DNA from 3 places in the Neobacillus sp. OS1-32 genome. Region 3 is predicted to be linked to each of the others. Evidence: riboswitches for the same ligand, from Rfam matches in the RefSeq annotation. Region 3 holds a riboswitch; each other region holds the start of a gene.

Region 1 (10,662 bases), 1.5 Mb from region 3:
TTGCTGCTTACATTCTTTAAGGGCAAATCCAACAAAGTCACCCATTTCAATAAAAGCTACTTGCGGCAGGTAGGGATACTGTTTCATCGCATATTTTTCACTACGTCCTCCAGTCGTTAAGACGACATGCTTACAGCCTGCTTTTCTAGCTACCTTGATCGCCAAGGAAATGCTTGCTGTATAGGCCTCTGCTGAAAAAGGGACGACGATTCCACGGGTCCCCAATATCGAGATGCCGCCAATAATCCCCAATCTTCCATTAAGAGTTTTTTTGGCAATTTCCTCGCCTTTTGGAACAGAAATCATAATTGATACACCGTCCCCCACACCATACTGCCGCAAGATCTCTCCCGCCGCTGCTTCAATCATTTGTCTTGGGACGGGATTGATCGCCGCCTCTCCTACAGGAATTGGAAGACCTTCTTTGGTGACGCGTCCTACACCCTTGCCTCCATCTAAAGCAATTCTGTCATTTTTCCTCCAGGAAACGGTTGATTGAATGAGCGCACCATGTGTGGCATCGGGATCGTCACCACCATCCTTCATAATTCCCGCGGTTACTTGGCCCTTGGAAATGACCATTTCCTCAATGGTGAATTTCACCTGGTTACCGGCAGGAATCAAAATTGTCACTTCTTCTTGGCTTTCCCCGGTAATCAAGGCGATTAAAGCTGCCTTCGTCGCTGCGGTTGCACAGGCTCCCGTTGTATATCCAAATCTAAGTGGCTGGGTCTGTTGATCTAACATCATTCCACCCTTTCTGCCATAATGGCAATGGCATTTACGGCTGCAACAGCAACCGTACTCCCGCCTTTCCTCCCTTGATTGGTAATAAACGGAATATCTAATTTCATCAGCTCTTCCTTTGATTCTGTTGCCGAGACAAAGCCGACAGGGAACCCAATGATCAATCCCGGCTTTGGTGCCCCCTGTTTTATCAGACGGATTAATTCCAGCAAGGCAGTTGGGGCATTTCCGATTGCAAAAATACCACCTTCCGCTTCCTTTATCCCTTTTCGCATGGCGACAATGGATCTGGTAACATTTAAAGCACGTGCTTCCTTGACAACTCCTTCATCAGTAATATATTCATGGACCGAACAGCCAAATTTTTCAATTCGGCGTTTGTTAATCCCGGCACTTACCATCTTGATATCGGTAACAATTTTTTTCCCCGTTTTGATCGCACGGATCCCGGCCTGAATGGCATCGTGATGAAATCGTAAGCTTTTCCCCAGTTCAAAATCGGCTGTGGAATGAATGACCCTTTGAACGATCGGGTATTGTTCCGCTGTATAGGAGTGACTGCCAATTTCCTCGTCAATTATTTCAAAGCTTCGGCCCTCAATTTTTTGTGGTTGAATGGTATATGGTTTAAACTCCGTTTTAAAATCAATCATGGTTCCCTTCCCTTTCTACACCTTTTAAATGATGAATCACGTCTTCAAACGTCCAATATACGGTTCCATAATCGACAGTAGGGCGTTTGATGATGATCGTATCAATTCCCAGCTCCAAAGCAGCTGTCAGTTTCTCTTCTAAAGACCCGACTTTTCCGCTTTCTTTTGTAATCATCACCGTTGTCTTATATAACGCAAACAAGGCTTTGTTAAATTCCTTCGTAAATGGCCCTTGCATCGCCACGATATTCTTCTGGGGAATGTGTAGCCTTTCACATGTTTCCAAGTTCTCTTTTTGCGGAAGGAGACGGATCACCATTCTGACATCTGGCAATGGAAGAAGCTTATCGGCGAACACTGGAAGCGTCTTGCTTCCGGTTGTCAAAAATACCACCCCTTTTTTCCTTGCAGCAAGTTCTGCTGCTTCTTGATAACTATCGACATAGGAGATGGAGGGGTTGTTTATCCTTACTGATTCCCGTTCAAAGCGGATATAAGGAATCCCACAATGCTTGGCAGCCGCAATCGCATTTATACTGGCTTCTTCCGCAAAGGGATGACTGGCATCGACAATGGTGGTGATCTGATTTTGGGCAATAATATCTTTCATTTTCTCCGCCGTTAACCTGCCAACTCGTACGGAAATTTCAGCATCGTGCCATTCTTTTGCCGCATTGGGCGATACCACCGTCGCGATTTGGGAAAAGCCTCTTGCTTTTATTTGGAGCCCCAGATCCCGAGCATCACTTGTACCGGCAATCAGTAGAATCATCGGTTACCGCAGATGTCTTTTTGACTATTATGTCCATCGTGATGTTGGCTTTCGCCATGTTGACAATGATCATGGTGGTGATCATGATGATGCACGTGGTCATGATGGTGTCCTGGCTCATGATGATGATGGTGGTGCCCCGTATGCTTGCTTGCTTCAAAACGATATTGACAGGTATCACAATTCATTCTGACATCTTCCTTAAGTGCCTCATTGATTCGTTCTTTTAAAATAACTTCCAAGTTTGGATGAAAGCCAAAAAAACCCGCAAGTTTAAACTGACAATCAGGATATTTTATTTTTAATTGCTCTACCATTCTTTCAAGTTCCTTGATTAATACCCCCGTAAATAAGAAGTAGGGAAGAATGATAATCTTTTTGGCTTCAAGCTTTATTAAGCGGTTAATTCCCTCTTCTACTGACGGATCTGTCACGGCAAAAAAGGCGGTTTCAACCCATTTATAATCGAGCTGTTCCCATAATAATCGGGAAATTTTGTATAAATCACTATTGGCATCAGGATCACTTCCGCCTCTGCCAACGACAAGCACAGCGGCTTTGGGATCTGGATTTCTTAGTTCCTCACCACACTCCTCAAGCCGTGTCTGACATATTTCGAGCGCAGCCGGATGGATTCCAATCGGTCTGCCGTAGCTAAAATGAATATTAGGATATTTCTTTTTTGCCTGATCAATGGCATTTGGAATATGGATTTTCGAATGACTGGCCTGCAGCAGCATGATGGGAATCAGCGCAACTTCTTCCGCTCCCTTGGCCACGCAATTTGCAATGCCTTGGTCAATCCCTGGTGCCTCAAGCTCCAAAAAACAGAGTTCCAGCAGAAGTGCCGGATCTAATGAATGGTTCAAATTATGTATAACTCGGCGGACTTGATCATTTGCCTCTTGGTCGCGGCTTCCGTGGGCCACCATTAAAACAGCTTTCACGATAATTCCTCCCCAAAATAACTTTCTTTGTGACCACTTTACTTAATCGGCTTGTCCTTGATGAAGTGCCCATGGTTCATGTTCAGATTTCAGTCTTTCATGTTTAACTAGAGCTTGCTCCGCATCAGTTAGGGAGTATTTTTTTTCATAACCTCTTGGGGTAATCATCTTGTTATCATGAACAAAGGTTGCAGAGTTTCCAATAATGACGGTGGTAAGCATGCCAATTTCATGGTCCAGCATTTCCTTTAAATTGGTGATCACAATTTGTTGCTTTTGCCGATAAGCACTTTTCACCAATCCCACTGGTGTATCAGGTGATTTATATTTTAATAGAATTCTTTGTGCCTCTTCGATTTGACGTGTCCTTTTCCCGCTTTTGGGATTATAAAGCGCAATAACAAAATCGGACATTGCCGCGGCCTCTAAACGTTTTTCAATGATCTCCCACGGGGTTAAGTGATCGCTTAAACTTACGGTGCAGGAATCATGCATGATCGGGGCTCCCAATAAGGACGCACTTGAGTGAATCGCGGAAACACCTGGAATAATTTCTACTTCAACTCCTGTCTTGCCAGACCACCCTTGCTGGGTCAGCACCTCATATACCAGACCGGCCATTCCATACACACCGGCATCACCACTTGAAACCACAGCTACCTTTTTCCCGGTTTTGGCCAACTTGACAGCTTCTTGTGCCCGTTCCACTTCCTCCGACATTCCCGTACTGACGATTTCCTGTGTGGTAATTAAGTCTTTAATAAGGTTCACATAGGTTTTATAACCAACGATGAAATCACTCTCTCTTACGGCATCTATCGCTCGTTTTGTCAAATGCTCCATACTTCCCGGACCGCAGCCAATCACAAATAATTTTCCCTTCATCATTTCCCCTCCATCTTTTCCTTTCAATACAAAAAAGCCTTAGTCCATCGGAGGTGGCTAAGGCTTTTTAACAGTAGCGAATGATACACGTCTTTAACTGCAACGCTATCACTATTCTTCCCTCCGAAGAACAAGATACAACGTAAAAGCAGGTTTCCTGGCTTCGCTTCATCCTACTCTTGTCCCTTCCCGGTTTTCCAGTGGAATTCTACAATTTCGTTTGCGTTACAGTAGCGGGGGCTGCATCGGTTTCTAACCGATTTCCCTTTTATCTCCTTAAAACGGAGCACTTTTACGTATTACCTATTCACTTTTTTAAAGGTCAGTATCATTAAACAGCAACATTTGACAATTAACAAGTGAACAATTTTTGTCAAAAAATTCACAACTGGCTAGAACTTAGATATGACTTGTTATCGAGGGATTTTTGAACTTTCTGTCACAAATATTCCATGGACAACTCGAAAAACACAAGGCTATACTTAGTGATAACAATTTAATCATGGGAAAACGGGTGTTGATTAATTAATCAACGTAAAAGGGAAGCTGGTTAAATTCCAGCACGGTTCCCGCCACTGTAATTTGGAGCAGTCCGCAAGAAGGCCACTTAGTCAATTTAAAACCTTGACTAGGGAAGGCGCGGTTCTGCGATGACAATGAGTCAGGAAACCTGCCTGTTTTTCAAGTTTTAACTGCCTACGGGATATAGGTATGTTCAAAATGTCACAAAGCCAAAGCATTCTGAACTAACCTAACGTTCAGAATGCTTTTTTTTACAATTTAAAGGAGTGAGAGAAGTGAAGAAAAAACCTTTTCGGAGGACTGTCCCCATTTTAGTATTAGCGGCTACGATCTATTTTTGGCTTAATTCGTATCAATCGGCTTATGCCATGCATATTGCTGAAGGATTTCTGCCATTGAAGTGGGTGATCATCTGGTGGGCTATTTACCTTCCTTTCCTTTTTGCCGGAATGAAAAAAATTCACAAGCTTGTTGCCGATGCACCTGAAGTGAAAATGATGCTAGGTCTGTCCGGCGCCTTTGTCTTTGTGCTCTCGGCCTTAAAATTGCCCTCTGTTACCGGGAGCAGCTCCCATCCGACAGGAACGGGTTTAGGCACAGCCTTATTCGGTCCCATTGTCATGAGCGTACTTGGATTCATTGTTCTGTTATTTCAAGCTCTTCTGCTTGCTCATGGAGGGTTAACAACGCTCGGTGCAAACGGGTTCTCTATGGCGGTTGCCGGTCCGTTTGTTGCCTATTGGATCATACAGCTAGGAAAACGTCTCGGCCTGTCTTTCCGTGTCTCTCTTTTTACGGGAGCCTTGTTAGGTGATTTGGCTACTTATTCTGTTACTTCGTTCCAATTGGCATTAGCCTTTCCTGCGGCAACGGGTGGAGTGGCAGCGTCTTTTTTGAAATTCTCCAGCATTTTCTTAGTTACACAGCTGCCGCTTGCTATAAGTGAAGCTATCTTGACGGTCATCGTGATGAATTTACTATTTAAATACAATACTCAAGTATTAAAACTATTAAAAGTTCCTTTCAGAGAGGAAGCTAACCTATGAAAAATAATGCGTTTTTAATTCTTGTTTTTATCTTCATTACTGCTATTCCGTTTTTCATCCATGGTCAAGCGGATTTTTCCGGGACGGATGGACGAGCAACCGATATTGTCCATTCTCTGAAGCCAAATTATAAACCGTGGGTCAATTACCTTTGGGCCCCGGCAAGCAGTGAAGTTGAAAGTTTCTTATTTGCCGGTCAAGCTGCTATAGGTGCCGGTGCCATCGGTTTTATTATCGGGACCTATCGAGAGCGCAAAATTCATGACAAGGATATGAAGTGATATATAGCGATGTTGTTAATTGACCAGTACGCCTACCATAACCGTTTCAGCGATATTCACGCCTTTGACAAAGTTACTTTTTCGCTGTTTATGCTTTTGTTCTCTTTATTCGCAAGAGACATGAAGGTAAGTTTCACAGTTTTTCTGATTTCGAGTATCATGATCCTTCTGGCAAGGATTCCTATAAAATATTACATAAAATTATTAGTTCTTCCGATTACTTTTATTCTCTTGGGATTAATTCCTCTAATGGTTAATTTCTCCCTGAATGCGATACCCGGCAGCGAAATTATTTTTGATATTTCAATGGGGAAACTGTTCATCTATGTAGATATGTCGAGTGTAAGGGCAGCCTTTCAACTATTTATGGTTTCTATTGGCAGCATTAGTTGTTTATACCTGCTCATTTTAACCACGCCACTCGTGGAAATTCTATATTTATTAAAAAAGTGGCGGATCTCTCCGCTTTTCATTGAAATGATTGCGATCACTTACCGTTTTTTATTTACACTAATTGAAACGGCTGCGGAAATTTACCATTCGCAGTCTTCCAGGCTGGGGTATACTTCGTTTAGAACTGGCTTAACCTCTTTGGGATACTTAACGACTGCCTTATTTTTAAAAAGCTTTCAGAAAGCGGCTAAGCTACATCAAGCTGTCGAATCCCGTGGCGGATATGGAGAGTTTATCGGCAGTGAAAGAGAGTACAGCCTTTCCTTACTAAATTTGGGTGTTTTTATGATTGTCCTGTTATTGCTCGTTTTGCTATTCACCTTTTAAGGAGGAACCCCTTATATGACAACACCTATTATCACAACTAACAATCTTATTTATCGTTATGGGGATGGTACGGAAGCATTAAAGGGGATTTCCCTCACCTTAAACCAAGGAAAAAAAATAGCCATCCTCGGGAACAATGGAGCAGGAAAATCCACTTTCTTTTTACATTTGAACGGAATTCTTAAGCCTTTATCAGGGTCAATTACCTTTAAAGGGGAGAGGATCCAGTATACGAAGAAGTATTTACAGGCGCTAAGACAAAAGGTAGGAATCATTTTTCAAAATCCGGATGAGCAATTATTTTCTCCAACTGTATTTGAAGATATCTCCTATGGGCCGCGAAATTTGGGACTGACCAAAGATGCCATCGAACGCTTGGTTCACTGGGCGATGAAAGAAACTGGAACTTTAGAACTGCAAAAAAAAGCCACTCATTCCTTAAGTATTGGCCAAAAAAAGCGTGTTTCCATTGCCTGTGTGCTTTCCATGGACCCCGAACTCCTAATCTTGGATGAACCAACTGCCGGTCTGGACAGCTATTATGCGAAAAAGATTATTAATCTTTTAAATCAAATTAACCGTGATGGAAAAACCATTGTCCTCTCGACCCATGATATCAATTTTGCTTTCGAATGGGCGGATGAGATTATTATCTTACATGATGGCAAAGTTCTTGGAAATGGGGGAAGGGAGGAAATATTTCTCCAGAAAGACCTTTTTCAAAAGGCAAACCTAGAGCGGCCGATGATTCTCGACCTTTATCAATTTCTTATTGACAATGATTACTTTCCTACACAAAAACAAATCCCGCGGACAAAAGAAGATCTTTTGAAGCTGTTGTCAATCAGTACAAGTCGTATCTTGAAGAATGGTCAATAATCACAAAATACCCACCCCTCATAAAATAATCTAAACCAACTTTTGCTGTTCAGTTTATAAAAGGAACAACCCCCTCTATCCAGGCGTATTATCGGAGGGGGCTGTTATTCATTAGAAATGATTCTAAATAAAACGGAAATTTCCTAATAGTTCTAGCCTTCTTTGAACGAATTCTACATTTTCTCTTTCTAAGATTATTGATTTTTTTAAACAACCATCTTTACCTATTTTGTTGCTTGGTGTACAGCTTCCATTACTTGACTCGTGGTTTGCATTTGCAGCACGGTCTTGGTAAGCTCCTCCATAGCCGTTTTTTTCAATTTGCGAATTTGTGAACGTGCTCTCAGAATCGATGTAGCACTCATTGAAAATTCGTCAAGACCGAGACCAAGAAGAAGTGGGATGGCGGTTTCATCGCCGGCCATTTCGCCGCACATACCTGCCCATTTTCCTTCAGCATGGGCTGCATCAATTACCATCTTTACCAATCTTAAAATCGATGGGCTATATGGCTGATACAGGTAAGATACACCCTGATTCATGCGGTCCGCAGCCATCGTGTATTGAATCAAGTCGTTGGTACCGATGCTGAAGAAATCAACCTCTTTAGCAAATTGATCGGCTAACACGGCTGTAGAAGGGATTTCCACCATGATTCCCAGTTCAATCTGGTCGGAAACTTGCTGCCCGTCCGCAAGCAGTTTCTGTTTTTCCTCGGTAAATATTTTCTTTGCCTCCCGGAACTCATCAAGGGTTGCAATCATCGGGAACATAATTTTTAAATTGCCATAATTGCTGGCCCGCAGCAAGGCACGCAGCTGTGTCCGAAAAATATCCTGTTCGATTAAACATAAACGGATCGCCCGAACCCCCAAAAACGGATTCAGTTCTTCCGGCAAACTCAAGTAAGGAAGTTTTTTGTCACCGCCGATGTCCAATGTCCGAATGACAACCGGCTTGCCATTTAAGCCTTCAAGAACAGCTTTATAGGCATTAAATTGCTCCTCCTCCGAAGGTAGTTGATCCCTGCCCATGTAGAGGAATTCTGTTCTGAAAAGCCCGACTCCTTCGCCACCATTTTCGATGACCGCCTTTAAATCGTTGGGTGAACCAATGTTGGCCACTAGTTCAACATGGTGATTATCCGCAGAAATCGTTTTTTCGTTTACTAGCTTGGCCCATTCTGCTTTTTGCAGCTCATATTGTTCAGAGATTTTACCGTACTCCTCAACCAGGTCAGCTGCAGGGTTAATATGCACTTCCCCCTTTAGACCATCGACAATGACCAAATCGCCATTTTTTATTTCGGCTGTTGCTGTTTTTGTTCCAACGACTGCAGGAATTTCCAGTGAACGGGCCATAATCGCCGAATGCGAGGTCCGACCGCCAATATCGGTTGCAAATCCTTTTACAAACTGACGGTTTAATTGTGCAGTATCAGATGGTGTTAAGTCATTGGCAATCACCACAACTTCTTCAGAAATCATGCTTGGATTCGGTATTTGAACCCCCAGCAGGTGGGAAAGAACACGCTTCGTTACATCGCGGATATCTGCTGCCCGTTCCTTCATATAGTCGTTATCCATTTGCTCGAACATGCTGACAAACATGTCTGCTGTTTCTTTGAGGGCAGCTTCAGCATTCGTCTTTTCTCCAGTTATTTTTTCTTCGATCGGTCCAGTTAGCTCAGGATCGCTTAAAACGAGCAAATGTGCCTCAAAAATCGCTGCCTTATCGGCGCCCAATTTTTCTGCAGCATGACTTTGAATTAATTTTAACTCTTCCTTTGATTTTTCCAGTGCCGTACGAAACCGTTCCACTTCTGCATTTCCATCGTCAACGGTCTGTTTTTCAAAAGACAGATCAGGTTCAACCAGCAGGTAGGCTTTGGCAATCGCAATTCCGTTAGAGGCAGCTATTCCTTTTAAAGATTCCATTATTTCGCAATACCTTCTTTCATCATCATTTCTTCCAGAGCTTTTAAGGCATCATTAGCATCACTGCCGTCAGCTGAGATGATAATATCTGCCCCCTTGCTAATGCCTAAAGACATGACGCCCATAATCGATTTTAAATTGACGGTTTTTTCCTTATATTGCAAATTAATATTCGAATTAAATTTACTGGCCGTTTGAACTAATAATGACGCCGGACGTGCATGAATACCTGTATCTGAAGTTACGTTAAATTGTTTTTCTGCCATTTTATCTCATTCTCCTATTGTTTATTAGTTAACTTGAAACATCTAAAAACGAGTGTAAAAATACCATTTGTTCCTGAACCTCAGGATGATATACATTCAGGTTGGTAATGGCCTTTACCTTATCCCTCGAGTTGCAAACTGCATTTTGTATGTCGAGCTCCCGTTTTAAATTTTAACACGGGATAGGGCCTCTTCATCAGCAATGATCGTAACGGAAGGATGTTTTTGCAAAATAGAAGCCGGGAAGCCTTCGTTGACCTCGAGATTTAACAACTTAAACAACGCCTCACTTTTTTTGCTTCCCGAAGCCAAAAGCAAGATTTCCTTACTCTTCATGATGGTTGCAATACCCATCGTTATCGCTTTAGTTGGAACCTCATCCTTATTGGCGAAGAACCTGGAGTTAGCATTGATTGTACTTTGCGTCAGATTAACAACATGAGTATTCGACTCAAATGAAGCTCCTGGTTCATTAAAACCAATATGTCCGTTGCTGCCAATCCCCAACAGCTGCAAATCAATTCCGCCGTGTCTTTCAATACATTCCTCATATCGAAGACACTCTTTTTGAATATCTGCGGCATCTCCGCGCGGTATAAACGTTCTTTCAGGATTAATATCAATATGCTTAAACAACTGATCATTCATAAAATAATGGTAGCTGTTTTTATTGGATGCAGCAAGACCAATGTACTCATCTAAGTTAAAGGTGGTTACATCCCGGTAAGACGTACCATTTTTTTGATGATCTTCAATTAAATTTTGATAGGTTCCAATCGGTGTACCGCCAGTAGCTAACCCAAGGTTACAATTTGGAAATTGGACGACCTTTTGAATGATATATTCGGCCGCTTTATTACTCATTTCCTGATAATTTTTCACTTTAATGATTTGCATTTAGTTGTCCTCCTTTACAAAAGCTTCCACCCCTCTGCAATAGGTCATCT
Region 2 (10,662 bases), 830 kb from region 3:
TGATGCCTGTTATCCGGCGGTCATCACAATTGGTCAGCTTGTCGGCGCTTTGAAGAACGGAGAATACGATTTGGACCGAACCGCTGTGATTATGTCGCAAACCGGCGGCGGCTGCCGGGCAACCAACTATTTCGCGCTGCTAAAGAAGGCGTTGCGGAATGCCGGAATGCCTCAAGTTCCTGTGATCTCCTTAAACGGCGGCGGGATGGAGAAAAAGAATCAGCCGGGATTTAAGATCTCCCCTACGCTCGCCAAATCGATGGTAATTGCCGCCTGTCTCGGTGATTTGCTCATGCGATTGAAACTTACCGTCAGGCCCTATGAAAAAGTCACCGGCAGCACCGAAAAAGTTTATCAAAAATGGCTAGAATCCAGCAAGCAGCTGTTAGAAGCGTTCTCGATGCGCGCATATAAGAAAGTGATTAATGAGATCATTGCCGATTTCAGCGAAATTGAAATGATTCCAGAGCGAAAACCGCGGGTCGGAATCGTGGGTGAAATACTTGTTAAATTCCACCCATATGCCAACAACCAGCTGATTGAAACCATCGAAAAAGAAGGCGGCGAAGCCGTTGTTCCGGACTTTATTGATTTCTTCTTATATGGGCTTTACAACCGGAAATATAAGGTGGAGCACTTTGGTAAATCCAAACTGAATATTGCCATTGGAAAAGTAGCGATTCAATTGATTGAATATTATCGCAGTCCGATCCGTGAGGCTCTGTTAGCAAGCGAGCGCTTTGAAGCTCCACTAAAAATTTCCGAAGTGGCGGAAAAAGCATCACGCTTCTTAAGTATCGGCAATCAGATGGGGGAAGGCTGGCTCTTGCCGGGAGAAATGGTTGAGTTAATGGACTCCGGCGTTGATAATGTCGTTTGCGTCCAACCGTTTGGCTGCCTGCCAAATCACGTTATCGGCAGAGGCATGTTTAACGGCATTAAGAAGGAATATCCAAATGCCAACATTATTTCGATCGACTATGACTCTAGCATCAGCAAAGTAAACCAGGTCAATCGCATCAAGCTGATGATTAATATCGCTAAAAACAAACTAAAACAAGAAAATGATCTAATCATGAAATCATGACAATGGCTGTTAGGCACTCTGTGAATTTTTCACATAGTGCCTTTTTCCTATTGACGCGCTGCTCCTTTCAATTGGCGGGTTGCACTTTTTGATTGGCGCTTTTCCCGCTCCTATTGGCGCCTTGCTCCTTTCAATTGGCGTTTTTCCCGCTCCTATTGGCGCGTTGCTCCTTTCAATCGGCGTCTTATCCGTTCCAATTGGCGCACCTAAAATTAATACCACAAAAATTTCTACCAATCTCCAAGTATTCCACAAATTTCTTTATTTTTCAGCAAATAAAGTGTACACTATTTCTTAAGTGAATATAGCTTGCAGGGAATAGGTTGCTAATTCGTTAGCTTAATAGGGAATCCGGTGAAATACCGGAGCTGTTTCCGCAACTGTAAGTGCTGATGAAATAAGAAATAGCCACTGTTTGTCAAAGAGTCAAAGACTCAACTTCAGGCAAATGGGAAGGTTCTTAGAGTAAAATGATGCACAAGCCAGGAGACCTGCCTATTCTTGAACGTATTATGCTCTTCGGAAGATAAGAGGATTGTACGGCAGATTTCATCTGGTTCTTACATATTTTAGCAAGAATCTACAGCCGGCCAATTTTTTATCTGGGCGGCTTTTTTGTATTTAAAAACAAATTGTCGGTCGGATAACTTAAATAAACAAACCATCTTTATATATTTGTCTTACTCTTCTTCCGAGGAACTTGATATCGCAGGTGTTTCACAAAAATAAAATTACAAGGAGGAGAGTAATCATGCCAAAAAAAGACTTGCGATTTCTTTGTTATCCCTTTATGCGTGAGTCAGCCTCGACCGTCGATTTTGAAATCCGGACCGATTCATTAACGACGAAAATTGGCTTGGCCGCGTCATTAACAAAGGATATCCCGATTATCCACGAAGATTTACTGTATCTGCTTCCCATGGCCTACCATCTTAATGGCTCAGCACGGGGAAAGCTTGCCATTCAAGAGAAAGATTTAGAACGATTAAGCATGATGTATGATTTTTATGAAGCTGAGGTGAAAGATCGCATTGATCAGTTCCTGCTTCCTTATGGAACGACGGCCGCCTGTGTTCTTCATACTTGCAGGAGTGAAGCCAAAAAATCTGTCAGAGCTCTACATAAGCTGAGTCTCGAAAAAGAAATTCCGGAAATTCTGTTCGACTACACTCACTTGCTGGCGAATGTCCTGTTTTTGATGGCGGTTTATACCAACAAGCAGAACGGCATCCGAGAAATTCCATTTATCAGTAAATCCTATCCAGTAAGACAAAAAAGGAACTTGGAGGGTCAAAATCAATGAAAAAGAAATATTTACTCAGCATATTAACTATGATCATCATGATTGTTTTTGCAGCTGGCTGTCAGTCAAATGAAAAAAGCACGGCTACTGCTAATCCGCAAAAGCCCGCAGCAAAAACAACTTCGTATTCGGTAACGGACGACAGAGGGAAAAAAATTACTTTTAAAAAGGTTCCGGAAAAGATCGTATCCTTGCAGCCAAGCAACACGGAAATATTATTCGCCTTGGGTGCCGGTAATAAAATCATCGGTGTGACTGACTTTGATAACTATCCAAAAGAGGCAAGTAAGATTGAGCGGGTATCTGATTCTGTTAAAATGAATGCTGAAAGAATTATCGAACTCAAGCCTGATGTAGTGTTGGCCTATACAATTGGAGATAAAAACGCGCTTAAACCGCTGGAAGATGCCGACATTCCCGTTTTTGTGATTCAATCGGCTACTACTATTGAAGATGTCTATGGCGATATCGCACAAATTGCTGAGGTCATGGGGGTTAAAGAGAAAGGCGAACAGCTTGTTGAAGAGATTCAGTCACAAGTTAAACATGTCGAAGAAAAACTACAAGGCATAGAGAAACAAAAGCGGGTCTACTTCGAAATCAGCCCGTCACCAGACATTTATACAACCGGAAAAAATACATTCCAGCAGGAAATCCTGCAAAAAGCAGGGGTGGAGAATGTCTTTGCTAAACAAGAAGGCTGGGTAAAACTTTCAGAAGAAGATGTGGTCAAGCAAAACCCCGAGATCATTGTCACGACGGTGAATTATACAAAAGACCCGATTGGCGAAATCAAAGCTCGAAAAGGGTGGAAAACGATCAATGCCATTCAAAAAAATAACGTCTATCAATTAGACCCGGACATCCTGTCCCGCCCAGGCCCAAGAATCGGCGAAGCAGTAGAGCTGGTAGCTAAAACTGTTTATCCTGAACTATTCAAGTAGCCTGGAGGAACGAGGGTCTTCCCAATACTCTTATACAAAAAAATAATGAGAACCAATCATATTACAAAAGCTGGTTGGTTCTCACTGTTTACAATTTTAGGTATTTGCTGAAACGATTGCCTTAAAAAAACGTTAGGGTATTTCACCTAAACACGTCGTTCGGAACATCAAATATTTTCCATAAAAACAAAACAAAGACGAAAGAGAAAAGCCATGCCAGCCATGGACGGGTATAGTGGACTCTAAGGGTGATGAACATAACGACATTAAACAAGATGGACCAGGCAAGATTCCATCCATTGTAATACTTGATTAGGTTAAAAAAGTTATCGACTAATTCATTAGCAATGTAAAGCAATACCCAGCCGGTAATATACAATATTTGTTTGATTCTTTTTTCCGGAAATTTGGATAAGTAAATAAACGTGGTGGTGGGATATTTAATAGCCATAATTGAGAAAGAGACATGGGCATTAGTCAATCCGATATTTTCATCGATTCCTTGCGGGTTATACTTCCACATCGGGTAACAGTCAGATAATAAATAGAGATATAAAAAATCCCCCAGCAAAAAGAACAGATAGGTAGGATAGTACTTATGCCAATTCTTAAGGTCACCCCATTTAAAAAATGCAAACAGCCAAATTAATGCGTAAACTACATTCAAAATGCAACATCCTCCAACATTATTACTAACTATATTATTTCCACTATTTTCCTAAAATAACATTTTTTATTGGACATACAAAAAAAGTGCCTGCACCACCCCAAAATTATCGATGAATCCCCGACAAATTGCAGGCAGTGACAGGCACTTATCCCCAATCACTCGTGTTATGTAAGTGATGAAGTCTGATCAGTCTCCTCAAAATTCACTTTTGTGATATTCGTCTTAAAGATCTTCAATTGAATAACCATATAAGTTAAACCAATGATGACCCAAATAATCCCACCAATCAGGGCATCCGCGCTTAGGTGATACCACAAGATTCCCGTCGTTCCGGCTCCAAGGAGCGGCATGATGACATAATTGAAAAAGTCTTTTCCTGTTTTATATTTCTTTTGGTGAAAGACGAAATGAGCAAGTACTGACAAATTGACGAATGTAAAGGCAATGAGTGCGCCAAAATTTATAACGGATGCGATTAACTCAAGTGAAGGAGTAATCGCTAGCAATGAAACAATACCGACCAAAATAACGTTAAATGCCGGTGTGCGAAATTTCGGATGAACATAACCAAAAGCCTTTTTCGGGAGAACCCCATTGCGCCCCATTACATATAGCAGCCGAGAAACACTTGCATGTGAGGCAAGCCCAGATGCAGCTGTTGCGGCAAATCCCCCTGCAACCAAAAATATTTTGAAAATCGTGCCGCCAACGAACAATCCAATCTCAGGCAGAGTGTTGTCGGTTACTTTAAAGTTTGCTAGATTGGGGAACAAGGCTTGGGCGAAAAAGGATGAAACTAGAAAAATCGCTCCACCGATTAAAACCGTTAAAATGATCGCTCTTGGCAGTGTTTTTTCATCAACCGCCTCTTCGGCGTACATCGTTATCGCATCAAATCCAATAAAGGAAAAACAGACAACGGTTGCCCCGGCTAAAACCGCTCCGAGTTGTACATTGGAATGATATAAAGGTGTTAAAGTAAAAATGGTTCCTTGGCCCATTCCATTGGTAAGCTTAATAGAGGCAAGTACGATAAAGGCGACAATCAGGAAGAGAGAAAAAATGACCAGAGTTGCATTTGCATTAGAGGTTTTACCCATACTCCAGACATTTAAAATCGTGACAATCGCAACATAGGAAACCACCCATATCCAAGCCGGGAGATTAGGAAAAAATGATTCCATATAAAGGCGAATAATAAGGGCATTTACCATTGGGAGAAGAAGATAATCAAGTAAGGCTGTCCAGCCAACCATAAATCCCAGATATGGGTTCATCGTCTCTCGCGTATACGTATAGGCTGATCCGGCACTTGGAAATACTCGTACCATTTTTCCGTAGCTAATCGCCGTGAATAACATGACAATTAAAGCAGCTAGGTAGGCCATAGGAACAACGCCATTTGTTTCATCCGATACAATTCCAAACGTATCAAACACAACGGTTGGTGTCATATACCCCAATCCAAGCCCGACAATTGCCCATAGTCCCAGTGAACGCTTAAGTGTTACATTCTCCAATTGCACCACTCCCCCTATTTTTAAAACTTTCTTACTATTATAACAATTTGACAGAGTTTTAACAATAATCAGAAATTTTCATTCCATTGGAGTGGAATCTCTACAAGCAGTGACAGGCAGGTTCATCTTTTGGACATGTCCCTCCAATCCACCTCATATATTGATGGAAGAAGGATGTGAGTTCATGGTCCAGTTATTTCTTTTTTTACTTTTCATAGGATTGTTTATTTACGGCATGACACTGTTAAGGTCAGGTCTTTTTAATCTATCTGCAGATTCTTTGAAAAAATGGATTCTGAACGTAACGGATACCCCCTTGAAAGGGGTTTTAGTAGGAATTATTATCACTATTTTGCTACAAAGCAGTTCCGCCGTTTTGATTATTACCGTAGGATTCGTCTCAGCCCGGCTGCTTACCTTCCCGCAATCAATCGGAATTATTTTAGGATCCAATATCGGCACCACGATGACAACCGAATTAATTACCTTTAATATTGAATCCTATCTTATTCCGATCGCGATTATCGGGGCTATTCTTGCCCTTATGAAAAAGAAAAATCTGCGTAGCATGGGATTGATTTTATTAGGAATTGCTGTTGTGTTTTCGGCGATTCGCGGCTTTGAATACTTGGCTGCTCCGTTAAAGGATATGGATTTGATTAATGAATGGCTGCTGACCATCGATAAACACCGTTTGTATGCGGTTGTGACGGGTATCATTCTTTCAGCCATTATCCAGTCGAGTACAGCAACAACCGCGATTGTTATGGGGTTTCTTACAGCAGGAACGATGCATTTAGATACAGGGATCGCAATTGTCCTCGGGGCCAATATCGGAACTTGCGTTGATGTTTTTCTCGCTTCCATCGGGTCAGGTAAAGAAGCGAAACTAACCGCTTACGCTCACATCTGGTTAAATGTCCTAGGTGTAGCTGCTTTTTATCCTTTTATTGGCGGCCTCGCTAGTCTAGGAGCTCAGCTTTCCAATCAATCGGACGCACAACTCGCCCATATCAGCGTGATCTTTAACGTTATATCTTCCTTAGTTGTCCTTCCGTTCACAAATCAATTCGCCAAGTTTATTACAAAATTACATGGTCGGTGACGTGACTTTTTCATTTCTGCTTTCGGGCAACTAGACCGCTCCTGGCTGACCGAAATGGCTCCTTTTTTCTGTTTTCGGGCAACTAGACTGCTGCTTGCTGACTGAAATGTTTTCTTTTTCTGTTTTCGGGCAACTAGACTGCTGCTTGCTAACTGAGCGGATAACTATTTTCATTTTTCGGTAACCTGGCAGCCACCTCCCTCTTCCAGCTCAAAAAAACTGCCTGTCACCGCCCGGATACTGGAGATATCAGTTCAACCGTTTCCAGACAGGCAACAGGCATATTTTTAATCAAACAGGATAAACCCCATGTTTACGTTCCGAAAATACCAGATACTTAGACATATAGAATTCTAAACGAGTGGCCAGTTCTTCGCGAAGACGATTGGGTTCGACGATATCATCAATAATCAGATCTGAAGCGAGCCGGTAAATATCGATATCCTGACGATATTCTTCGCGTTTTTCGGCGATGAAGGCGGCGCGCTCCTCCTCTGGTAAACTGGCAATCTTATTGGCATATACCGCATTAACGGCAGCTTCCGGCCCCATCACCGCAATCGCCGCCGTTGGCAGGGCGATACAGCAATCCGGTTCAAATGCAGGACCGGCCATGGCATACAATCCGGCCCCGTAAGCTTTACGGACAATGACAGTCATTTTGGGAACAGTTGCTTCACTCATTGCCGAAATCATCTTGGCGCCATGGCGAATTATACCTGCCCGCTCCACATTGGTTCCAATCATGAATCCCGGTACATCGGCCAAAAACAACAGCGGAATATGGTAGGCATCACATAAATTAATAAACTTGGCCGCTTTATCGGCGCTGTCATGAAATAGCACGCCCCCTTTTACCCGCGGCTGATTGGCGATAATTCCAATCGGCTGGCCGTTGATCCGCGCAAGGCAGGTAATCAATTCCGGAGCAAATAATTTCTTTATCTCACAAATGGTATCCGCGTCAACAATGCGCTCAATCAATTGATACATATCAAAAGGGGCATTCTGATTCTTTGGAATAATTTCCTCGATTGATTTTTCGAAGGAAGTTGGCGGCTTTGCTGCTGCTTTCTCCGGTTTTTCGGAAAAATTATTCGGGAAATAGGTAAGATAGTTGCGGGTAAAAGCGATGGCTTCATCCTCACTTTTGGCTAAAACATCCCCACAGCCGGAAACGGAGCAATGCATCCTAGCACCGCCCATCTGTTCCAGTGTCACTTTTTCACCGATCACCATCTCCGCCATCCTTGGCGAGCCCAGATACATCGAGGCGTTGCCTTCCACCATCACCACGATGTCGCAAAAGGCAGGGATATAAGCTCCCCCGGCTGCCGATGGACCAAATAAAAGGCAAATTTGCGGAACTTTCCCCGACAATTTAACTTGATTATAAAAAATCCGGCCGGCTCCTCTTCTTCCCGGGAACATTTCCAATTGATCGGTAATTCTTGCTCCGGCAGAATCGACAAGATAGAGCAGCGGACAACGCAGCTTTTCCGCTGTCTCCTGAATGCGTATGATTTTCTCCACGGTCCGCTGTCCCCAAGAACCTGCTTTTACAGTTGAATCATTGGCCATCACACACACGGTTTGGCCATGAATTTTCCCTATTCCGGTGACAACTCCGTCCGCCGGAAGGTCTCCGGCGAGTAGATTGGCGAACATCCCGTCCTCCGCTTGAAGACCGTTATCCAATAATAATCTGAGACGATCGCGGACAAACAATTTCCCCTGTTCCCAATTCTTTTTATGATATTTCTCATGCCCCCCTTTTAATACGGTTTCTTTCCTTTGCTGGTAATCTGATTTTGTATTGACTTCGTTCAATTATAGTTCCTCCTTTTGGCGGCCAGGCACCACCTGAAGATAGTAACTGGATCGTTTATTTCCCTTTATATTGAGGAGCCCGTTTTTCGGCAAAGGCTCGCAGTCCTTCCAATCTGTCCTCGGTGGGAATCAGGGCATCATAGGCCAACTCTTCTATTTTGAGGCCGGTGGCTAAGTCCACTTCCAGTCCTTTGTTAATCGCCAGTTTGGCCTGCACCAGCGCAAGCGGCCCATTTTTCACCATTGCAGCGGCAAGCTCCAGCGCTTTTTCTCGCATCTCTGACTGGGGAACGACGTATTCGAGCATGCCGACTGCCGCCGCCTCCTGGGCCGATAATCGTTTCGCCGTGTAAATTAATTCCTTTGCTTTGCCTGGACCGATTAATCGGGGCAGGCGCTGAGTTCCTCCGGCCCCGGGAATAATCGCCAGGGAGGTTTCGGTAAGACCAAGTTTGGCTTCGGCTGCCCCGATCCGCAAATCGCAGGCAAGCGCCAGCTCCAGCCCGCCGCCAAAGGCCGCACCATTCATCGCGGCGATGACCGGCTGCGGCAACTCTTCAACCTCTTTAATCACGGCACCAATGAGACGGACTGTCTGTCTTACCTCGGAATCGGTCATTCCCTTCCGCTCTTTTAAATCGGCACCAGCACAAAATACCTTGGTTCCAGAACCGGTCAAGATCACAACTCGAACATCTGGATCATGTCTAATGTCAGCTACTGCTTCTTGAAGATCATAAAGCATCTGTTTGGAAAAAGCGTTTGCCGCTTCAGGACGGTTCAATGTGATCCAGGCAATTCCATTATTCAGCTTTTCTAGCTGTACTGTTTTCACGGCCATTTCCTTCACAACCCCCCTCCTTTCTACAAGATTGTCAGCTTGCTAAACTTGTTTTTCAATCCAGCTGCTTAAATGAAAACTCGTCGACTGGCGAGTCCTTAAGGACGGTTCATGAGGCGTAGTTGAATTTATACGACATAAGAAAGCATAAAATTTGGAAAAATTTTATACTTTCTTATTAGTCCACTATGCAGGGCAAAATCAACGCTGCACCACAAAGAATGAAAATAGTTATCCTTTCACGGTAGCTAAAAATTTTTCATTGGGTCGGAATTAGGTCTTTCGTTTGCTCAATAAGTTTGTACTTTTGAATTTTTCCCGATGCGGTCATTGGGTAAGAATCGGTAAAGAATATATACTTTGGCACCTTTTGACGGGATATCCTTTCTTTGCAGTACTGTCTAATCTCCTCTTCTGTCGCGATGCAGCCCTCTCTCAAAATAATCCAGGCACATACCTCTTCGCCAAATACCTTATCGGGAACGCCGACAATCTGGGCATCGAGAATTTTCGGATGGGTGTAGAGGAATTCTTCAATTTCCCGCGGATAGACATTTTCACCGCCGCGGATAATCATATCCTTTAGCCGGCCGGTGATGCGGCAATAGCCGTTTTCATCCATAATCGCCAAATCGCCTGTATGCAGCCAGCCGTCCTCATCAATCGCTTCCCTTGTGGCATCGGGGTTTTTATAATAGCCTTTCATCACATGGTAGCCGCGCGTGCATAGTTCCCCTTGTTGGTTAAAGGGCAATTCACGGCTGGTTCCCGGCTCAACAATTTTCACTTCTACATTTGGCAGTGCTTTTCCGACTGTTTCCACCCGCAGTTCGACCGGATCATTGGTACGGGTCTGGGTAATTACCGGCGATGACTCCGTCTGACCATAACAAATGGTAATTTCCGTCATGTTCATTTTATTCATCACGTTTTTCATCACTTCAACCGGGCAGTTGGAGCCAGCCATCACCCCGGTTCTCAACGTAGACAAGTCATATTTCGGGAAGTTAGGATGATTGAGCTCGGCGATAAACATTGTCGGCACCCCATGAAGCGCGGTACATTTCTCCTGTTCCACAGTTTGCAGTACCACTTCGGGATCAAACTCCTGAACCGGAACCATCGTCGCTCCGACACTAACAGCGGCAAGCGTTCCGATCACACAGCCAAAGCAATGGAAAAACGGGACAGGAATACAGAGCCGGTCCTGCTGGCCTAGTTCCATGCAGCGGGCGATATTGTAGGCATTATTGACCAGGTTGCTATGGGTCAGCATGACACCTTTCGGAAATCCCGTTGTTCCCGACGTATATTGCATATTAATCACTTCGTCCGGTTTCAATGACCGAGAGCGCTCCTCCA
Region 3 (10,662 bases):
GAAATATAAAATGCCTTACTAATAAGAAAAATAAATGGAAACGGCGCTGCAAACGTATTCAAAAGCACAAAAACAACACCCGCCAGAAGCTTATGGTTTTTGCCATACATACCCCCAAACAGCCAGCATAAAATCGCCATTTCTATGGCAATCACAAAGTGCAGCGGTCCTAATGGAAATCCGCCTAATAACGCAGATAATAAATGCCCCAATGCCCCAACGATTGCTCCAGGGACACCGCCCAACAATGCCGCGGCTAATAACGCCGGAAAAGCATCAAGAGCGACACTGCCAATAATTGCTGGAATCTTAATCGAAGCCCCAACCGCAGATAAAGCAATAAACATAGCGATCCAGCTGAGAAATTTCACAGTAAGCTTCTCTTTCATTTTTTGTTCCTCCAAACGAAACGTTGACCGTTTCTATTTAATAGTTTGATTGATACCGTACCAGATGACATCTACCGTTTTTGCCATGATAGCCAAATCTTGATAGGCCCAGCCTGTTACGTCACGCCAGCGCCTGTTTTCCTCTTCCATGGGAACGATCCCTTTTGTGATATCGGTACCAATGATGATTAATTGACGTTGGGAATTTGCTCTTTCCCAGGATTCCCATTGGGCCAATGTGTGCCGCCAAATATCGCGGCAAATGGCAGGATCAGATTGTGATGATAATTCCTTAAGCCACATCTCGATCCCCTCCAAAACGAGCAATTCGCTGTTAATATCAGTTAAATTAGTTGGCAATTGGGCATTTTCATAGGCGGACAGCCAGCAGGCATTCGCAAATCTCTCCTTTACCCATGACCTTTTACCGTTAAAGGCACCTCCTGTAACAAAGTGCATCGTTCACCCCTCCTTAACGCCTGTTTTGAAAAAATGAATTTAAACGCGACATCATGCGGTGTCTTCCAATTCCAAAATTCCTGTTGCTGCGGGGCATAATGAGCTAATAGATATTTAATAACGCCACCATGGGTCATGACCGCACAACTGTGAATACGATTGTTCAGGAGAAACTCAACAATCTTCTTCCAACCGGCTTCAATTCTATCGGCAAACTGCTGAAAAGACTCACCCTTTGGCGGGCTGGAATGATAGGGATTTGACAGCCATTGTTGATACAATCGATTATCATGCAACTGTTCATACGTCCTACCTTGCCATTCACCGAAGTTCATTTCTCTTAGTTCTTGAAGGAGGATGGGTGTCTTATCTGGAAATAATTGTTTTGCCATGGCGATACATCTGCCCAAATCACTGGAAAAATAAGCATCATATTCTTCATGTACCACGCTCTCTTTCGCCTCCGCCGCTAATGGCGAATCATTCCATCCCAAGTAAGCCCTTCGTTTATTTTCTTCGGTTATACCGTGACGAAATAATGCAATAACCACACGGTCAGCCATAGAATCAACTCCGTCCCTTCCACCGTTGCGCCTAATACATCACCAGTAATCCCGCCAAACCATTTGCCGACCTTTAACCGTGCAAACAAATAACAGGCTGTCGCAGGCACAATTAGGATGGCAGCACGTGGAAACAAAATAGCTGCAGCCAATAAATAAACAGGATAAAGCCACAACGCTTTGGCAGTAGCAGCCTTTTGAAAAAGATACCCGAGACCTTCTGCTCTTGCCGGCCTGACGGTCAGCAGCAGAACACCCATTATGGTTTTACTTAAAAAAGGAATGATAGCAATCAATACATAAGTTAACAAGTGAGGGTTCAAGGTGATCTCATAAATAAACAAAAACCTGCAGCTTAATAGAATCATGACGGAAATAACACCAAAAGCTCCGATTCGCGGGTCCTTCATTATTTCAAGTCTTCTGGCTTGATCCTGATAGGAAAAATAGGCATCGCTGACATCCATCCAGGCATCGAGATGGATGCCACCTGTCAAAATAATCGTTACCAACCATAACAGGAAAGCAGCAGCCAAATGGGAAAAAGGTGTATTTTCAATCAGTATATATAATAGGAAGGAATAGATCATTCCCTGCCCTAATCCAAGCAGTGGAAAAGCTTGAATCGTTCGTTTCAGGTGGTCTTCATCCATCGGAAATTGTTTGCTGATTGGAATCGCTGTAAAAAATTGAACGCCTATCAAAAAGCCTCTGATAAATTTCATCATATCTTGCCTCACTAATCGGTGTTTGGTTCATTCACTAAGGTTACTTGATGTTGTTGCAACGACCACTCCAAGCGAATCTTTTAAGCTGCTCGTAAAGCATTGATCGATTCATTGTCGTACCGCTGATTTCATAATCAGCGGTACCCCTGCCTCAATTAAATAGGCCTGATCAGCAAGCTGAACTAATTGTTGGTGAATTTGCCCCAGCAAGTGCCCATATGTAAAAACAAGTTCGTTCGCAGAATACGGTTCGTATAATACTTCATTGCTGACGACAATCATCGCTTTTGCCCGGTTTTTTATCGCGCAGATCCCGCTGACAATCCTATCTTTTACCGTTGCTAAAAAAGCAGCATCCCAGGCTTGGTTTTTATAAAATAATTCATTATTCAAGAGGGTCGTTACACAATCCAACAGGATAATATCATGATCGTTTACTGACGAAGCAACGTCCCCAATATGGATAGCTTGCTCCAGCGTTTTCCATGGAAGTTCCGCTGTTTCGCGATCTCGTTGATGCTTGGTAATCCTGGCTGCCATTTCGGGATCGGTAGCGATGCCAGTGGCAAGATAGGTAAGCTGCCCGCCTGTTTCTACTGCCACTTTTTCGGCAAGTCTTTCGGCAAAGCTGCTTTTGCCGCTCCTTACTCCGCCAGTGATGAATATTAGAGAAGTATCAGGAAATAAAAAATTCAATGCTGCCACCTCCAAGCCATAATACTAGGATGAATAACAGAGCGGTTTTAGCCAGTATCGCATTTACCTTTAAAATATGATCGGCCTTAATCGGGGATAGTGGTTCCCCCATTTTTGCCCGATCTGACGCGTAACCCTTATAATAATTCTTTCCGCCGAGCTGAATACCTAAGATGACGGCAACAGCCGCCTCCAGCCAGCCGCTGTTGGGACTTGGGTGTCTTTTGGCATCACGAAATAAAATCGACCACGCTTTCTTGTAACTCATGCTCTCGGGACGGTTGCCCAGCAGCATGATCATTCCAGTTAACCGGCTGGGAATCCAATTGAGAAGATCATCCCATTTCGCTGACGCCCAACCGAACTCTTTATAGCGCTCATTCATATATCCCACCATGGAATCACATGTATTAGCCGCCCGGTAAACCATCGCCAGCGGGGCACCGCCAATCAACGCCCAAAATAACGGGGCTGTGACACCATCACTTGTATTTTCCGCAACCGTTTCGATCGCTCCCCTGGCAATTTCCGCTTCGTTCAGGTTGTCTGTATCCCGGCCGACAATATAGGAGAGCTTTTTCCGAGCTTCCGTGAGGTCGCCTGCTGTTAACGGCTGATACACCTCAATTGAGGCCTCCTTTAAGCTTTTTTCGGCAATAGTGGTGGCAATGATGACGGCTTCGACGATCATCCCGACAAGCGGATGGATTGTATAAGCGGCCAAAACCACAGATAAAGTAATGGTAAAACTTATCAATAAAACGCTACCAAGCATGGCTACACCTTTGCTTTTTTTCGCACGGCCCCGATTCCATCGTTTCTCCAAAAATGCAATCAATGTCCCCATCCAGCGGACCGGATGCGGCCAATTTGGAGGGTCACCAATCAGCTTGTCAATAACATAAGCAATCGTAATCGAAATTAAATGATAGCCGAACATGCTTTTTTCCTCTTTTGCGATTTTTGAATGGCTTTTATTGTACACTGATAAACTGCTTTACTAATCATTTTCCCTAAAGGGGTGATCGTTCCGGCAAAATCTAGTGCCATGCCGGTTTGCGTTGCTGCCACAAGAATGCTGTCGGTGGATGTGCCGGTTGCAATCGTTCCCGTCACTTCATCGACTACCTGTAAATCATGCAGTGCCTTCACTTTCGCTTCGGTTGCCGTCATAATACTTTGAATAAACGCTTCCTCGCTCAGGTCACCATTGACAAAAACCCATGTATTAATCGTCCCGGGCACGATTTCAAATGTGTGCAGCTCGCTTTTGGAGGCATCAACGGCATTTCCAACACCGGCGGTCACGACGGCAAAGAGAGAAAAGCCATCAGTTTCGAAAACTTGATATTCGACATCTTCAAGCGTTACGGCAGTCATCATTCCAACTGTTTCAGATGGTTCAAATCCGTTTTTCCGTAGGAAATCGGCCATATCTTGGCGAAAATCACTGCAGTTATAATCTTTATCAACATGACGGTTAACAAAAGCCTGATACCAGCCAGTTCCCGAACCAATCACACCTGAGGACATCGTTCTTAACGGCACAGGGGACTTCAAGAAGATTAATTCATCAGCTTGCTGTAACATACCTTCTTGAATGACAACCAGTTGTGCTGATTTTTGCCGTTCTGGCAGCAGCGCCATTTGTGGGGCGGCCACCTTTGGATGAGGGAATTTATGAATATTTGTTCGATAGACAGCGCGAATGGTTTCTTCTCTTAATACCTCATTAGGTTCGCGATTGACTTTGATAACGCCTTTTTCGAGCAAAAGCAAGCGGTCACAATAAAGACCAGCAAGGTTTAAATCATGGAAAATCGATATTACCGTTAAATGATTCTCGGTTGTCCATTGTTTGAGCAGGTCGAATAATTCCTTTTGGTAGGATAAATCCAGGTGGTTCGTGGGTTCATCTAACAATAAGATTTCCGGTTCCTGGGCCAATGCCTGGGCGAGAAACACCCTTTGTTTTTCACCGCCGGATAGTTCTTGGATGTTTTTGTTTTGTAACGTGGAGACGCCGATATGCTGCATCACTCTTTGAACAACCGCTTCATCCTCGTCCGACCATGTCTGAAACAAGCCTCGTTGGTGAGCATATCGTCCAAGCGAGACGGTTTCCTTTACCGTATAGGAGAAGGATTGCGAAGAATGCTGTGAAAGAACAGCGACCTTTTGCGCCAACTGTTTTGGACTGTATTCTTTGAGCCGTTTGTCATCAATCAAAATCTCTCCTGCTTGAAACGGCAGAATTCCGCTAAGCATTTTCAGCAGGGTTGTTTTACCGCTGCCATTTGGACCGAGGATTCCGAACAGTTCCCCTTTTTCTACTCCGAATGTAATATCTTTTAATACTGCTTTCCCTGAATAACCGCCTGATACATGTTGTACGCTAAGCATCATTTTTACCACTTCTTTCGATTCTTTTTCTCTGCAGTAAAATAACAGCAAACACCGGTGCACCAATTAATGAAGTAATGACGCCAATCGGCAATTCAGTTGGGGAGATAATTATCCGCGAAACCAGATCAGCCAAGATTAAAAAGCCGCTGCCGATAAAAATCGATAATGGCAGCAAATGTTTATGGTCCGGTCCCCAAATAAGCCTCGTCAAATGTGGAATCACCAAGCCGACAAAACCGATGGTGCCTGACACCGCAACTGCCGCCCCAGTTAAAATCGAACCGGCCGAAAGGACAATTAGCTTTCGTTTTTGAACGTTCACTCCAAGATGGTGGGCCCGTTCTTCGCCAAAAGACATGGCGTTAAGTTCCTTGGCATTGAAGATAAGGATGATCGAGCCAATGATAAAAAATGGCAGGATAATTTTAATATATACCCAGCCGCGCATCGAGACGCTGCCAAGTAGCCAGCCGATAATTTGCCTCAGTTCATCGCCCGTTAAAGCAATCATCAACGATATCATGGCACCTAAAAACGAGCTAAAAATGATGCCGGTCAGAATGATCGTTTCTACCCGCATCGAGCGTTCAATTTTACGAGCAAACATCAGAACACAAAAAATCGTAATAAAGGAAAATACAATACTGAATAACGGCAAAGTAAAAGCACCAACAAAAGGAATGGTAAGGTTGAAAAATAAGGTGATGACGGCCCCTACCGATGCCCCGGACGAAACGCCTAGTGTATACGGGTCTGCCAACGGGTTTCGGAGCAGCCCTTGAAAGGCCGCCCCTGCAATCGCAAGGGAGGCGCCAACAAGACCCGATAAGATGACTCTCGGCAAACGGATATTCATGACAATGCTTGAATACATCGGATCGATATGTTCCGCTCTGAGCGTGCCAAATAAATTACCGGTGATGATTTTTATAATAATCGGGATTGGAACAGAGACAGTTCCAATGGCAATTCCTAATAAAATGGCAAGCAATAAGAAGATGCCGGCGAGTAAATAGGCTGTTATTTTATTATTTAAAAACTTCCGGATAGACAGCCTTGGCAAGATCCTCTACTCCTTCAATAATTCTTGGTCCTGTACGGGTTACTCGGTCTGAATCAACATCGTATACTTGTTTAGTTTTCACAGCTGTGACATTTTCCCAACCCTTACTCGCTAACACTTGCTGAACCGGATTTTTTACATAGTAACCATATGTTGTCAGAATGACATCCGGATTACGTTTAATCATGGCTTCCTGATCAATCTTCACCCAGCCGTCTTGATCACTTATAATGTTTTCCGCGTTAATCGCTTTTAACATTTCATTCATGAACGTTTTGTTGCCTGGTGAATAAATTTCTGGAGCGGGCGCAACTTCAACTAATACTTTTTTCTTCTCTTTGATTCCCGCTGCCTTTTCTTTGATCTTTGCCAGCTTATCTTTCATACTAGTCACCAGTTTGTCTGCTTTCGTGACTTCACCGGTTGCTTTACCAATCATGGTGATGGAATCAAAAACTTGTTCGAAGTTCTGCGCATCATTGACAACTAAAACGGCAATCCCGGCATCTTTCAATTGTTGAATACCATCTTTAAAATTGAGGGCTGTTGATGCATGTGCCAGCACCAAATCAGGCTTTAGAGAAATAATTTTCTCGACGTTAATTTCTTGACCGCCGATTTTCTCTTTTTTCGTCACTTCTTTTGGATAATTATCAAAATCAGAAACTCCGACAATCTTATCTCCTAGCCCTAAAGCATAGGAGATTTCCGTGTTGCTTGGGATTAAAGAGACAATTTTTTTCGGCTTTTTCTTGATAATAACATCATTTTTTAAACCATCTTTTACGGTCACCGGAAAGGAGACCTGCTCTGTTTTTTGATCATTATTCGCTTTATTGTCTTCTTTGCTTTGTTCTTTGTTTCCGGAACACCCCACAAGAACTCCTATAATCAATATGAATGCAAGTATTAATGAATATAGTTTTTTCATGTCTGTACCCACCTTCTAGTAATTGTGACAAGCGCTATTCGTACCTTACACCCTAATCAAGACTGCGTTTGCATCTCCACAAAAAAACATCCTCCTATCTGTGGAGGATGTTGGTATGATTAGATTCATTTACCAAAAATCAGTAAAAGCATTCCAGTCTTCCACACCTCCCTATCCTCGTAGGTTTATTGGCGTAAGAAAATAGGCAGGTCTCCTGGCTTATGGTCATCGCTTCCTATGTCTTCCCATCAAATTGACAGTGACATGATATAGGCAGCTCCCATTTACAGTGGCGGGACCGCGTTGGTTTTTCACCAAACTTCCCTTTTAAGCAAAATCTTTTTGAAAGATTTTTTTAACACCTATTTTTCGAATATTTCCTTGTCAACGTCATTATAGAAAAAGTCTGCTTGTTTGTATATGTTTTTTCGACTTTTTTTTCTTATTCACGTTAAGTTTCTAAATTTCGACACAATCTTTTCGATTCATTTATTCACTGTCTATTTTATATCAAACTCCATGTCAGTTATTTTTATACATCTTAATCGGTAGATAGATTTCAAACTGGAGGTTTCCTGCGGCATTTTGCTGTTTTGGGAAGATTTCAAGACTTAATGCCTGGTGATCCTGTTCATAACCATATTCCTCCATCCAATTGAACAGACGCAGGTATGTATTTTCAACCTCTTCCGGCCCTCCCAGATGGGTGGTGCGAACATAATATTTTCGTGGAATTGAAAATCCAACCATACCTTCTGGGACTTCTTTAACCTCTTCCACAGGTGTGGTTACATAATAGGTAAATTCCGATTCCCTGCTATGAAATGGGGCTATCAGTACCGGATCTTTTGTCTGAAAAGGCACTTCCTCAAGACGCTTCTCCATTATATCGAAAAGGCGTGGGATGATTTTGGCTTGCGAATAAGTGCCATTCCATGAAATACCGACTACTTTTAACTCTTCTTTTTCTACTATTCTAAATTCCATTTTAACCTCCTCCTTTATAAAAATCTTATTCCTATTATTCTCTGAATATCCCATAAATTCCTGCAAACATTTTAAAATTTCCCTATTTTAAAAAAACTTTTTCCATACTCCGTTTAATTAAAATAGTTTTGGAAATAAATGTTTAACTTTGTTTCAACGCCCTCTTACATTATTTTCCTATATCTTTTTTCGACAAAAAACAGAGGATGAAGTGATCCTCTGTAAGCGGTACATATTACTGTCAATAGCCGATAATTGAGCCATTTTGAATTTGCAGCCTACCAAACGACAGACCTTGCAGCTCCCGCCAAACATAGTTTTTTTCAGCAGCTGTTTGCGGCACGATTCGATCCTGGTAAATTCGAAACGGGACAAAAGACATGCCAATTTTCTCATTTTCGATATTTAAGTGCAAAATACCCGTTTGCGCTGCGTTTCCTCTAACATAGTTTGGAAAAAGGAAGTTGCCTAACGAATAGGCTATCGGCTTTCCTTTATAATATTCAAACCCCTGGAGCACATGGGGGTGGCTGCCAATGACTCCGTCAGCTCCAGCGTCAATCATGTTCCTTGCCCAGTCTCGTTGGAACGGTTCCGGCGAACGATTCCGTTCAATTCCCCAATGAATAAAGACAAATAGTAGGTCAGCGGCCGCTTTTTCGTTTTGAATCGTTTCTTCCATCAGGTGAATGTCATAGCCACTTGCTAACCCTGGTTTTATAGCTGTTGCGACCCATGAACCTTCGGGAAGAACCCGGGAAAACGCCAGAATTTTGACCGTTTTTCCTTTAATCATGTAGGTTCTTGCGGAGTATGCTTCCTGCTTGTTTAATCCACCGCCGACATAATCAAGTCTGTATTTTTTTAAATTGGCGATGGTATCGGCAAATCCGGATTGCCCAAAGTCCAACGAATGATTGTTGGCCAAGCTGACCAGCTGGAATCCGGCATTTTTTAAACCGGACAAAGCTTGCGGATCAGACCGAAACGTATATTGTTTGTCTTGCTTATTGCCTCCGGTGGTGATCGACGTTTCCAGATTCACGACATTTACATCACTGGAAGCTAGCTCTGGCTTAATGTTGACAAACGGATAGTCAGGCCCTTTTTGGCGCACAGTTTGTTTCACCGACCAATCAAACATAACATCACCAGCAAACGACAGCTTAATCGGTTCATTACTCACTGCGATAGTTTTCGGGTCAACCTCCGGTACAATTTGATGACTCTCTCTGGCAGCATTTTCCAAGGCAAGACAAATCTGATAGCTACTGTCTGGATTGATCGATACTGGTTTGAAATACTTCCCAAATAACTTAGTTTCAATAAAATAATGAAAAAAAGAACTAGGTCTGATTTGAACATTTTCCTCTGCTCTAACTGTTTGGGTGAAAATGGCTTGATAAATCCAAGCAAAAAAAATGATGAAACTAATAACTTTATGTTTATTAATCATAACTTCCTACCTTGTTTCTATGATTCAGTTTAGTCGGGAATGCGGCGAGCTTGCGCAAAGTCTTGAAGCTGCTAGTTTTTTGTTTTGTTAACATTTTTCATCACTTGGGATTCCCATTTTTTCCAAGGGATTAAATTTTTTAAGCGAATCGTCAGTTTAACTCCTTTCCCGATTGGAAACCGAAAGTTCGGCTCCTTCATTGTAGAAATCTCCGCAACTTTTTGTGCTACTTCCCTTGGATCGCCAAATCCCTCTTCCCCTGCTAAAATATAGTCTTCCAGTTTTTTCATTAGTATGAAATACGGGGATTCTTCCTGAGAAGGCGTCACCTGCCTGCCGGTTGACCAAATACTTGTTTTGTATGACCCTGGCTCTATCAAAATAACATCAACACCAAAAGGTTTCATTTCCAAACGTAGGCTTTCGCTCCAGCCCTCAAGCGCATGCTTTGAGGCACAATAGGGAGACAACCCCGGAAATGCCACGATGCCGCTAATACTGCTCATATTAATAATCTTCCCACTGCCTTGCCTTCTCATGTAGGGAAGAACGGTTTTTGTCACAGCAATAACGCCAAATACATTTGTCTCAAATTGCCTGCGGTATTCCTCTAAGGGAAGCTCCTCGACAAAACCGCCAGCTGCATATCCCGCATTATTAACAAGGACATCCACCCTGCCTAACGTTTTGAGAAAAGTGCTTAATTTTTCAATCGAAGTCTCGGATGTCACATCTAGCTCGTGAATGGAAATGTTCGCCTCGAGATTTTGGTTTTTAGCCTGTTTTAATAAATCGCTGCCTTTTTCGAGATTTCGCATTGTCGCAATCACCTGAAAACCCGACCGGGCCAGCTCCAGAACAGTTAAAAGCCCGAACCCGCTTGAAGAACCGGTCACGATCGCAATTGGTTGATTCATTTATAGATCCCTCCTATATTTATCAATATATCAGACAAAAGGCAGATATATTGATAAAATTGCAGAT

The links. Region 3 has a riboswitch for cobalamin ahead of RCG24_RS06940 (ABC transporter substrate-binding protein). Riboswitches for the same ligand answer to the same signal wherever they lie in the genome.
Region 1: another riboswitch for cobalamin. It lies ahead of RCG24_RS14170 (energy-coupling factor ABC transporter permease); the one in region 3 lies ahead of RCG24_RS06940 (ABC transporter substrate-binding protein).
Region 2: another riboswitch for cobalamin. It lies ahead of RCG24_RS11005 (ATP:cob(I)alamin adenosyltransferase); the one in region 3 lies ahead of RCG24_RS06940 (ABC transporter substrate-binding protein).

Annotation. Positions count from the first base shown of each region.
Region 1 covers NZ_CP133263.1:2,848,462-2,859,123, forward strand. Annotated here, with positions in the region: gene RCG24_RS14145 (cobalt-precorrin-5B (C(1))-methyltransferase) at 1-750, opposite strand, end outside; gene RCG24_RS14150 (precorrin-8X methylmutase) at 747-1,397, opposite strand; gene cobK (precorrin-6A reductase) at 1,393-2,172, opposite strand; gene RCG24_RS14160 (sirohydrochlorin chelatase) at 2,169-3,119, opposite strand; partial or broken gene cobJ (precorrin-3B C(17)-methyltransferase) at 3,177-4,004, opposite strand; cobalamin riboswitch at 4,134-4,313, opposite strand; cobalamin riboswitch at 4,500-4,697, shown strand; gene RCG24_RS14170 (energy-coupling factor ABC transporter permease) at 4,895-5,572, shown strand; gene RCG24_RS14175 (energy-coupling factor ABC transporter substrate-binding protein) at 5,569-5,853, shown strand; gene cbiQ (cobalt ECF transporter T component CbiQ) at 5,863-6,633, shown strand; gene RCG24_RS14185 (energy-coupling factor ABC transporter ATP-binding protein) at 6,649-7,512, shown strand; gene ptsP (phosphoenolpyruvate--protein phosphotransferase) at 7,737-9,449, opposite strand; gene RCG24_RS14195 (phosphocarrier protein HPr) at 9,449-9,715, opposite strand; gene nagB (glucosamine-6-phosphate deaminase) at 9,881-10,612, opposite strand; gene nagA (N-acetylglucosamine-6-phosphate deacetylase) at 10,613-10,662, opposite strand, start outside.
Region 2 covers NZ_CP133263.1:2,171,704-2,182,365, forward strand. Annotated here, with positions in the region: gene RCG24_RS10995 (acyl-CoA dehydratase activase-related protein) at 1-1,087, shown strand, start outside; gene RCG24_RS11000 (hypothetical protein) at 1,097-1,324, opposite strand; cobalamin riboswitch at 1,391-1,601, shown strand; gene RCG24_RS11005 (ATP:cob(I)alamin adenosyltransferase) at 1,839-2,390, shown strand; gene RCG24_RS11010 (ABC transporter substrate-binding protein) at 2,387-3,334, shown strand; gene RCG24_RS11015 (CBO0543 family protein) at 3,477-4,001, opposite strand; gene RCG24_RS11020 (APC family permease) at 4,169-5,524, opposite strand; gene RCG24_RS11025 (Na/Pi symporter) at 5,709-6,629, shown strand; gene RCG24_RS11030 (acyl-CoA carboxylase subunit beta) at 6,921-8,459, opposite strand; gene RCG24_RS11035 (enoyl-CoA hydratase) at 8,515-9,300, opposite strand; gene RCG24_RS11040 (AMP-binding protein) at 9,560-10,662, opposite strand, start outside.
Region 3 covers NZ_CP133263.1:1,345,883-1,356,544, forward strand. Annotated here, with positions in the region: gene RCG24_RS06900 (ECF transporter S component) at 1-389, opposite strand, end outside; gene RCG24_RS06905 (bifunctional adenosylcobinamide kinase/adenosylcobinamide-phosphate guanylyltransferase) at 423-848, opposite strand; gene RCG24_RS06910 (histidine phosphatase family protein) at 800-1,411, opposite strand; gene cobS (adenosylcobinamide-GDP ribazoletransferase) at 1,369-2,136, opposite strand; gene RCG24_RS06920 (bifunctional adenosylcobinamide kinase/adenosylcobinamide-phosphate guanylyltransferase) at 2,248-2,835, opposite strand; gene cbiB (adenosylcobinamide-phosphate synthase CbiB) at 2,816-3,775, opposite strand; gene RCG24_RS06930 (adenosylcobinamide amidohydrolase) at 3,757-5,238, opposite strand; gene RCG24_RS06935 (FecCD family ABC transporter permease) at 5,231-6,304, opposite strand; gene RCG24_RS06940 (ABC transporter substrate-binding protein) at 6,270-7,235, opposite strand; cobalamin riboswitch at 7,422-7,616, opposite strand; gene RCG24_RS06945 (GyrI-like domain-containing protein) at 7,758-8,222, opposite strand; gene RCG24_RS06950 (CapA family protein) at 8,464-9,678, opposite strand; gene RCG24_RS06955 (oxidoreductase) at 9,750-10,595, opposite strand.